DNA from 2 places in the Corynebacterium jeddahense genome. Region 2 is predicted to be linked to the other one. Evidence: predicted binding sites of a transcription regulator. Region 2 holds the regulator's gene; the other holds the start of a gene.
The links. The regulator LexA, encoded in region 2, represses DNA repair genes until DNA is damaged. The targets are predictions, from matches to a motif close to CGAACANNTGTTCG.
Positions count from the first base shown of each region.

Region 1 (4,406 bases), 580 kb from region 2:
GGCGTGGTGGCCAAGGACGTGAGCTCACCGTACGAGCCGGGGGAACGCTCTCGTGCGTGGTTGAAGGTCAAGCGCGCGCTGCACCAAGAGGTGGTCGTCGTCGGGGTGCGCACGGGCAAGCGCGGGATCTCCTCGCTGCTCGTGGCGGTGCCGGACGAAAACGGGGAGCTGCGGTACGCCGGGCGCGTGGGCACCGGGTTCTCCAACGCGCAGCTCGCCGAGATCGGCGCGAAGCTGCGGCGGGTTGAGCGCAAGACCCCGCCTATCGAGGTGCCGGACTCCGACGCGAAAGACGCCTGGTGGGTGACACCGAAGTACGTCGCGGAGGTACAGCTCGCCGGCGCCACCGCGGACAAAAAAGTGCGCCAGGCCTCCTGGCGGGGCTGGCGCGACGACAAAGACCCGGCGGAGATCCGCTGGGAGGCGTGACGGCTACTCGGCGTCGTTGGTGGTGTCGTCCACCGTCTCCTCAGCGGTCTCGCCGGTGCCGAGCGCCGAGCCCGTGTCCTGGGCGAGCTGGTCCTCGTCGTGGTCCACCGGCTTGTTTGTGCTGCCGTCGGTGGTGTAGCCGGGCTTCGCGGGATCGTTCTGCATGCGGAGCTTCCTTTCGTCGAGGTTTTCTTGTGCTCGCCCGATAGTAGCGCGGGTGCGCTAGGCGGTGGTTTCGCCGGGGATTTCGATGAAGCCGTATGGGAAGTAGACGCATCCGTGTTGGAGTGCGAAGTCGTAGTTGAGGAGGTATTGGGTGAGGTCTATGTGGTGTAGTTCTTCGGCGGGGTAGGTGTATTCGGGGTCGGGGATGGGTGGTTCGTAGGGTTCTTCGGGTAGTGGTTCTTGGTAGGGCATGTGTGGGGTGAAGGGGAATGTTCTGCCGTATTCCTCTTCGAGGTGTTGGATTGCTGTGGTGGCGCGTGTGAGGTCGAGGTCTGTGTCGAATTGGTCGAGGATGGTGTGGCCTTTGGCGTAGAACTCCGCCAGGCGGGCCCGGTTTGCGCGTACGTTGGCCAGGCTGGAGCGCCACCGGGGTGTCGTCGGTGTGAATCGGCTGTGCAGGAGGCTGTCGGGCGATTCGATCTCGAAGGTGCCGTCGGCGAAGAGCCAGATGATGTCGCCGGTGGTGGGGTCGGGGACGTAGAAGGCCCGGCGGTCTGTCTTCATGTTGTGGTGGTGTTGGCAGAGGGGGAACAGGTTGCCCACCGCGGTTTCGCCGCCTTCTTCGTAGGGGATGCGGTGGTCGAGCTGGCACTGTTCCGCGGGGCGGTTGCAGCCCGGGTAGACGCACGTCCTGTTTCGGGCGCCCACCGCCTGGCGCATCGCCTCGCTCGGGGCGTAGCCCCGGAGCACCTGCTCGGCGGCGGCGTCGAGGTTGCGCTCGACGGGCTCCGACTCGGCCAGCCAATCGTCGAAGGCGGCGGTCGCCTCCGGGTCGGTCCACCCGCTGCCGGGGATGTACACCGGGTCGCCCTCCGCGCGGCCCTTTGGACTGTAGACGTTGATGACGGGTCGTGCTTGCGCGCCTGCGAGTTCGCCGGAGAGAAGTTGTTCGGCGGCTTCTACCGTGCTGATGCCGTGTTCGCGTGCGATGGCGGTGACGTGGACGTGGATGCGTTTGCTGGTCGTGGCGTTGGTGAGCAGTTCGATGCGGCAGCGCTGGGTGCCGTCGATGCTGTAGGTGTCGAAGCGGAGGGTGTCGTCGGTGTTTTGTTCCCGCTTGGTGCGTTTGCGTTTGTCGTAGGCGCGGGTGGGGTCGAGGCGTTTGATGGCGGCGCGGATCCGGTCGGTGACTGTTTTGCGTTGGGGGAGGAGTTGGTTGTGGCGTTTCGGGGTGAAGGTGTCGACGAGGATGTCGTCGATGACTGCGTAGAACTCGTCGTCCGCGTCGGGTCCGAGTTCTTCGAGTGTGGTGTAGACCGCGGTGAGGTGGGCGATGTCCATGACGCGGGTGTCGCGTTGGAGTGCCCGCAGGTTCGGGAGTTCCTGTAGTGCGGCGTGTCCGAGGATGGCGTGTTTGACGAGGGTTTTTGACCACCCGGTGGCGGCTTGCAGTTTTGTGACCGTGACGTCGAAGTCTTCGATGTCGAACCCTGGGTAGGAGTAGTGCCCGAACATTGCCCAGTAGGTGTCGCGGATGAGTTGTGCTGCTTCGCTATCTGGGTCGTGTTCTCGCTGGTTACGGAACGTTTTTGGTGCCGTGGTTGCCGTTGTCATTGCCGCCCCCTTTTTGTTGTTGCGTTCCATTATAACGAACATACAAACGGTACGCAACTCAATATGCGGGAAAAATAAACCACTCACCCAACATCTGTGCGATTACCTACACGCCCGGCTAAACACACCATACAAAACCACCCCGACACGCTCAGTCGCGCAGAGCCGGCGTAGCCCCGGAGAGATCGGCGCCGGGTTTCCACGGCACCTCGCCGGAAAACGCGAGCGGCGCGTCGCTCGCGGCGAGCACGACGTTGCCGTACTCGCGCCCGCCGAGTATGCCCGTCGGCGCGGCGGCCGCCGTGTGCGCGAACACCTCCGCGAGCCCGGCGAGCTGGGCGCGTGCATTCGCCAGGCCGGGGCGGTCGCCGACGTTGGCCACGAACACGCCGCCGGGGGTGAGCGCCCGGTGCGCGGCGTGGAAGAACTCGACCGTGGCGAGCGCCCGCGGCGTGTCCGGGCCGGCGAATACGTCGCGCACGATCACGTCGACGGAGCCGGGGGCGAGCGCGTGCGTGAAGGCGCGCGCCTCCGCGACGGCGATCTCTACCGGTGGGTCGAAGGCGTCGCGCACGAGCGCTGCGAGGCCAGCGTCGAGTTCGACGGCGATGTTGTGGCTGTCCCAGCGGTGCGCGACGTAGCTGGGCAGCGAGCAGCCGGCGGCGCCGAGGTGCACGGCCGTGAACGGGCGGGGCAGCTCGGCGGACTCCATGAAGGCGGCGATCCAGCGCATGTAGTCGTACTCGAGCACCTCCGGGGCACCGGGGACGACGTAGGAGGAGGGGACGTTGTTGACCTCGAGGACATAGCCGCCGTCGCGCAGCGGATCGGCGACGATCGCGGCGTGCCCGGTGTCGATGGCGTAGGTGCCCTCGATCCGGCGCTTCGGCGCGCGCGGTTTGCGTCGACGCTGGCTGGACATGCGACCGTGATACCTGCTGTGTGGCCGATATCGCAACCGAAAGCGCAGTTCGGCGGCGAACGCTGTGGTTACGATGAGTCCATGATTTACCTGTCCCAGGACTATCTCGACGGGCTGAAACGGCCGCACGCGTCCCCGGGCAAGCACGACATGAGCAAGCTTCCCGCCGACCCCAACCAACTCTTCGCGGACTGGTTCGTGGAGGCGGTCGAGAATAACGTCGGCGACGTGAGCGCCGTGACGGTGGCGACGGTGGACGACGACGGCCTGCCGGACGCGCGCATCGTCGACCTGCTGTACCTGGATTCGGACGGGTTTCACTTCGGCACCGCCACGGATACCGCGAAGGTGCGCCAGATGGAGACGAGCTGGGCGGCGGCGCTGAACTTCTGGTGGCAGCCGATGCGCCGCGCGGTCCGCGTCCGAGGCACCGCCTCACGCGCGGTGGACGGGGAGCGGTTCAACGTGTGGCGGGTCGAACCCGAGCACTACGAGTTCTTCCACCTCTGGGACGACCGCATGCACTTCGACCGGATCGCCTACGAGCGCGACGAGCTCGGGGAGTGGGAGCGAATCCGCATCTCGTAGCCCCCTAGTCGTTCCAGGACTTCGTCTTCGCGAAGAAGCAGGCGGCGAGCGCGCCGAGCGCGAGCACGACGCACGGCAGCAGGATCGAGTTGCTCATCGCCTGGGCGAACGGCTCCTGCAGTGGTGCCGGGAGCGGCCCCGTCATCTGGCCCGCGCCGAGGTGCCTCTCCAGCTGGGACGACATCATCGCGGCCATCGCCGCGGAGCCGATCACGGCGCCGATCTGACGCGTGGTGTTGTACACGCTCGAACCCGCGCCCGCGAGCGAGCGGTCCAGGTTGCGGGTGGCGATCATGGATAGCGGACCCCACATCATCGCGTTGGCCACGCCGTAGAACACTGAGACGAGGTACATCCAGCGCGGGTCGATCCCGGGGTCGGTGATCAGGGCGGAGGCGCCTATCGACGCCGAGGCGAGCGCGAGACCGGCGATGGCGAACGGCTTCGGGTCGTGGGAGTTGGTGAGCTTGCCCACGTACGGCGAGAGCACACCGGAGACGATGCCGGACGGGAGGATGAGCAGCGCGGCGCGGGTCGGGGAGTACTCCTCCGCGGTCTGCACGTAGATCATCCACGGGATGGCGAAGGTGGAGACGGCGAAGCCGACGGTGGAGATGGTCAGCCCGGCGAGCGAGAAGTTGCGGTCGCCGAACAGGCCGAGCGGGACGAGCGCGTTGTCACCCTGGCG
Region 1 covers NZ_CP063194.1:968,290-972,695, forward strand. The annotation lists gene CJEDD_RS04835 (ATP-dependent DNA ligase) at 1-429, shown strand, start outside; gene CJEDD_RS04840 (hypothetical protein) at 433-594, opposite strand; gene CJEDD_RS04845 (HNH endonuclease signature motif containing protein) at 652-2,208, opposite strand; gene CJEDD_RS04850 (spermidine synthase) at 2,360-3,130, opposite strand; gene CJEDD_RS04855 (pyridoxamine 5'-phosphate oxidase family protein) at 3,212-3,718, shown strand; gene CJEDD_RS04860 (DHA2 family efflux MFS transporter permease subunit) at 3,723-4,406, opposite strand, start outside.
Region 1: a site for LexA is predicted at 2,296-2,309, ahead of CJEDD_RS04845 (HNH endonuclease signature motif containing protein). Genes of this name have one in related genera too.

Region 2 (4,406 bases):
GAGGCCGAGCAGCCAGGCGGACTTGCCGTTCTCCCGCTCCGCGGGGGTGAACAGGTTGCTGCGCAGGAACGTGGCCAGGGACAGGGCGATCGGTGGCACCATGCCGGAGATCATCACCGCGGCCATGATCTCGTACGCGCCCTGCGTGCCCGCCGACAGGCCCGCGGTGCCGAAGAGGTAGGCCGCCTTATTCACCGGTCCGCCGAGGTCGAAGCACATCATGAGGCCGATGATGATGCCCAGCAGCACCGCGGAGGAGCCGGACATGGACTCGAGCCAGCTGGTCAGGCCCTCCATGATCGCGCCGAGCGGGCAGCCGAGCAGCAGGTACATGAGCACGCCGACGATGAGCGAGGTAAGCAGCGGGATGATCACCACCGGCATGAGCGAGCCGAGCCAGCGCGGCACCTTCCACGTCTGGATCCAGTAGGCGATCACGCCGGCGAGCAGGCCCGTGACCAGGCCGCCGATGAAGCCGGCGCCGACCATGACGGAAATCGCGCCGCCAACGAACCCGGGCGCGATGCCGGGGCGCCCGGCGAGGCCGTAGCCGATGTAGCCGGACAGCGCGGGCACGACGAAGCCCATCGCCATCTGCCCGGTGGCGAAGAGTACGGCGCCGAGGTAGAGCATCCACCCGGACCGGGAGAACGAGATCAGCTCGCCGTCGACCATGACGTCGTGGCCGGGCAGGTTAGCGGGCGAGTAGTCCGTCACCAGCGCCTGCCAGCCGTTGGCCATGTCGGCGCCACCGAAGAGGAACCCGAGCGCGAGCAGGAGGCCGCCGGCGGCCACGAAGGGCACCATGTAGGACAAGCCCGTCATCACGGCCTGCTATTCCGGTTACACCCGAATTATGTCCGATTGTGTCCGTTTAGGCAACGAGGTTCGCGGTGTGGTTTACCCCTCGTTGGCGAGCACAACCTCGACGCCGTGTTCCCGCAGTTCCTCCACGAACGCGGGCGGTGCATCCGCGTCCGTGACCACGACGTCGACGTCGCTGAGCGAGGCGAAGCTGACGAGGTAGTCGTTGCCGATCTTCGTGGAGTCGCACAACACCACCACGGTGCGCGCGTTGGTGACCATCGCGGTCTTCACGGCGGCCTCCTGGGCGTCCGCGGTAGACAGGCCGTGGTCGATGGTCAGCGCGTTCGTGCCGATGAAGGCCACGTCCGCGCGCAGCAGCGCGAGCGTGCGAAGGGCGGTGCTGCCCACGACGGCCTGGGTGACCGGACGCACGGTGCCGCCGAGCAGCTGCACGTCGTTGAGCCCCGCGGTACTGAGCTCGAGCGCCGTGGGCAACGAGTTCGTCACAATCGAGCACTCGTGGGCGAGCCCGTTTTTGGCGATGAGGTCAGCGAGGCTGCTGATGGTCGTGCCGGAATCGAGGAAGATGCCCCCGCCGTCGTGGTCCGGGAGGAACTGTAGCGCGGCACTGGCGATCGCGTTTTTCGCCTCCGAGGAGGCCTTCGCCCGCGCATCGAGGGGGAGCTCGGAGGTGAGGAACGACTGGTTTGCCACCGCGCCGCCGTGGACGCGGTGCACCACGCCCTCCTCATGCAGCGCCGCGAGGTCACGGCGGATGGTCTCCGCCGTGACCCCGAATCGATCTGCGAGGTCGGTGACGCTCACGCGGCCCTCAACTGCGGTGAGCGACGCGATCTGGCGCTTGCGTTCCTCGGCGTACATAGGCCTCCTCCAATTCCCCCCACTCCGGGCAAGCGGGAGCTGGCTATAGGGTACGGAACACCGAGATGACCCGCCCCATGATTTCGGCTTCGTCGCCCTTGATGGGGGCGAACGCCTCATTGTGGGGGAGGAGCCACACGCCGGACGAGTCCTTGTGGAACTCCTTGACGGTCGCCTCGCCGTCGATGAGCGCGGCGACGAACTCGCCCTCCTCCGCCACGGGCTGCGAGCGGATGACCACCCAGTCCCCGTCGAGGATGCCCGCGTCCTTCATCGATTCGCCGACCACGCTGAGCATGAACACGTCGCCGTCGCCGAGCAGCTCCTCCGGCAGGGGGTAGTACGTGTCCACGTTTTCCTCGGCGAGGATCGGCGCGCCGGCCGCGATCTGGCCGACCACGGGCACGTAGCGCGCCGTCGACGCGTCTTCCGGGGCTGCCTCCTGCGCCTTCTTCTTCGGCTTCGGCGAGGTGGTCTCCTGCAGGTGGCGCAGGTCCACCGCGCGCGGCTTGTTCGGGTCGCGCCGCAGGAAGCCCTTCTTCTCGAGCTCCTTGAGCTGGTACGCGACGGAGGAGGTGGACTGCAGACCGGTCGCGTCGCCGATCTCGCGGATGCTCGGCGGGTAGCCGCGGAGCACGACGGCGTCCTGGATGACTTGGAGAATGCGCCGCTGGCGGTCCGACAGCGTGCTCATGTCGAGGTTGGCGGGCTCCGACTTCTTTCGTGCCATGGGGGCTCCTTCTGTGGCGGGTGGGTGCGACTACGAACGTACCAGAGAGGGCAAGCATGTTCGAGGATTTGCACACTGTAGTGGACACGCATCGGCGCGCCTGCTATAAATCGAACATGTCATCGTATTCGAACATACTAACGGGAGCGTGTTCGAACGTGTCGCGGACGCAAGTACAGTGTGCCGCGGATAGAAAGGAGACCACCATGTCAGTCGTGATTAACCCAGCAAGTGCCGCCAAAAAGCCGACCCGAGTTCAGGCGCCCGTCGTGCCGCCGGCGGAAGTGTGGGATCTGGAATCTCCCGCACGGCGCCCGGCGTGCGCCCGCGCTGTTCGAACCATCGCCGTTGGCGATCGAACTTCTGAGCGCTCGGTAAAGCGGTCCGGCCGCAACGCGGAGGCGGCGGGAAGTTCGTTCGAAATGCGTCGCGAGAACCGGGAGAGTGTCCTGCTCGGCGCCGTGCTCACGGCGGCGCTCATTATCGGCTCGGCCGTCGGCGGCGCGTTCTCGAGCGGGGACGAGGTGCCGATGTCGAAGGTGGCCTATTCGGCGTCGGTGGGCGCCGAGCACTAACGCGCGGGGCCGTTAGGGCGGGCGGGGCCCGCGGGTAACATCGCAAGGCGTAGACGCACCGCCTCGATGCCGGGGCCCGATCCGGGGAGGAACCGCTTCCGTGTATTGCCCCTTCTGCCACAACGAGCACTCCCGCGTCGCCGACTCGCGCCTTGTCGAGGGCGGGTCCGCCATCCGCCGCCGGCGCGAGTGCACCGAATGCGGCGGCAGGTTTACCACGGTGGAGAAGGCTGTCCTGACCGTGGTGAAGCGTAACGGGGTGAGCGAGCCGTTCGACAGAGACAAGCTCATCGTCGGCGTCCGGCGCGCCTGCCAGGGCCGCGACGTGTCGGACGACGCGCTCAAGCGGCTCGCCCAGGAGGTTGAGGAGACCGTCCGCGCGCAGGGCAGCTCGCAGGTGCCCGCCCACGAGATCGGCCTCGCCGTCCTCGAGCCGCTGCGGGCGCTCGACGAGGTCGCATACCTGCGTTTCGCCTCCGTGTACAAGTCCTTCGAGAGCGCCGACGACTTCGAGTCGGAGATCCGCCTCATGCGCCGCCGCGACCGAGAAGACTTCTAGGGAAGATTTCCAGGGAGGATTTTCTAGGCGAGCGCGTCGATCTTCTTCTCGATGCGACGCTGGCTCACTGGTTTCGGCGTGCCCAGGCGCTGCGCGAACAGGCTCACACGTAATTCCTCGATCTGCCAGAGGATGTCCTTGTACGCCTTCGTCTTCTCCCGCCCCGCCGGGAGCCGCTGCATCTTCGCGGCGAGGTAGCGCTTCACCGAGTCGACAACGCTCTGCCGGTCGGCGTCGCGGTCCGGGTCGAGGCGCATGTCCTCGAGGCGGATGCGCATCGCGTCGATGTAGCGGGGCAGGTGCTGCAGGTGCCCGATGCCGTGGACGGTCACCGCGTGCTTCGGCAGGAAGAACGCGAGCTGGCCGCGCATGTCGTCGATGGCGGGGCCGTCCCACTGCTCCAGCTCGGCGGCGAGGTTGGCGTACTCCGCCAGGGCCGGGGCGAGTGTGACTACGACGCGGCGCACAGCGCCCGGCACCTCCGGCTTGATTTCGGCGGCGAGCGCCTCGAATTCCTCGGGCGAGCGCACCGGCCCGCCATGCGCGAACATAAGGTCGCGAATGACGGCGATGCGCGCGTCGTCGACGAGCCCGGCCGCGCCGCCGTGCGGGTAGCGGTCCACGGCCACCTTGTGGCGCAGCGGCAGCCCCTTCGTCATCTGCGCGGCGTTGACGGAGATCTCGCGCAACAGCAGCGTGAGCGTCGCCGTGACCATCGACGCCTCGGCGGCCGCCTTCGTCGGGTGGACGGTCACCTTCACCCCGTCCTTCGTCGCCTCGAGGGCGGGGTAGGCGTCGACGTCGTTACCGTCGATGGTGGTGGTGACGGTTTCCGGGACCGCGCCGAGCGTGT
Region 2 covers NZ_CP063194.1:1,546,487-1,550,892, reverse strand. The annotation lists partial or broken gene CJEDD_RS07570 (PTS fructose transporter subunit IIC) at 1-834, opposite strand, end outside; gene CJEDD_RS07565 (DeoR/GlpR family DNA-binding transcription regulator) at 901-1,689, opposite strand; gene lexA (transcriptional repressor LexA) at 1,733-2,419, opposite strand; gene CJEDD_RS07555 (hypothetical protein) at 2,626-2,994, shown strand; gene nrdR (transcriptional regulator NrdR) at 3,095-3,553, shown strand; gene hrpA (ATP-dependent RNA helicase HrpA) at 3,577-4,406, opposite strand, start outside.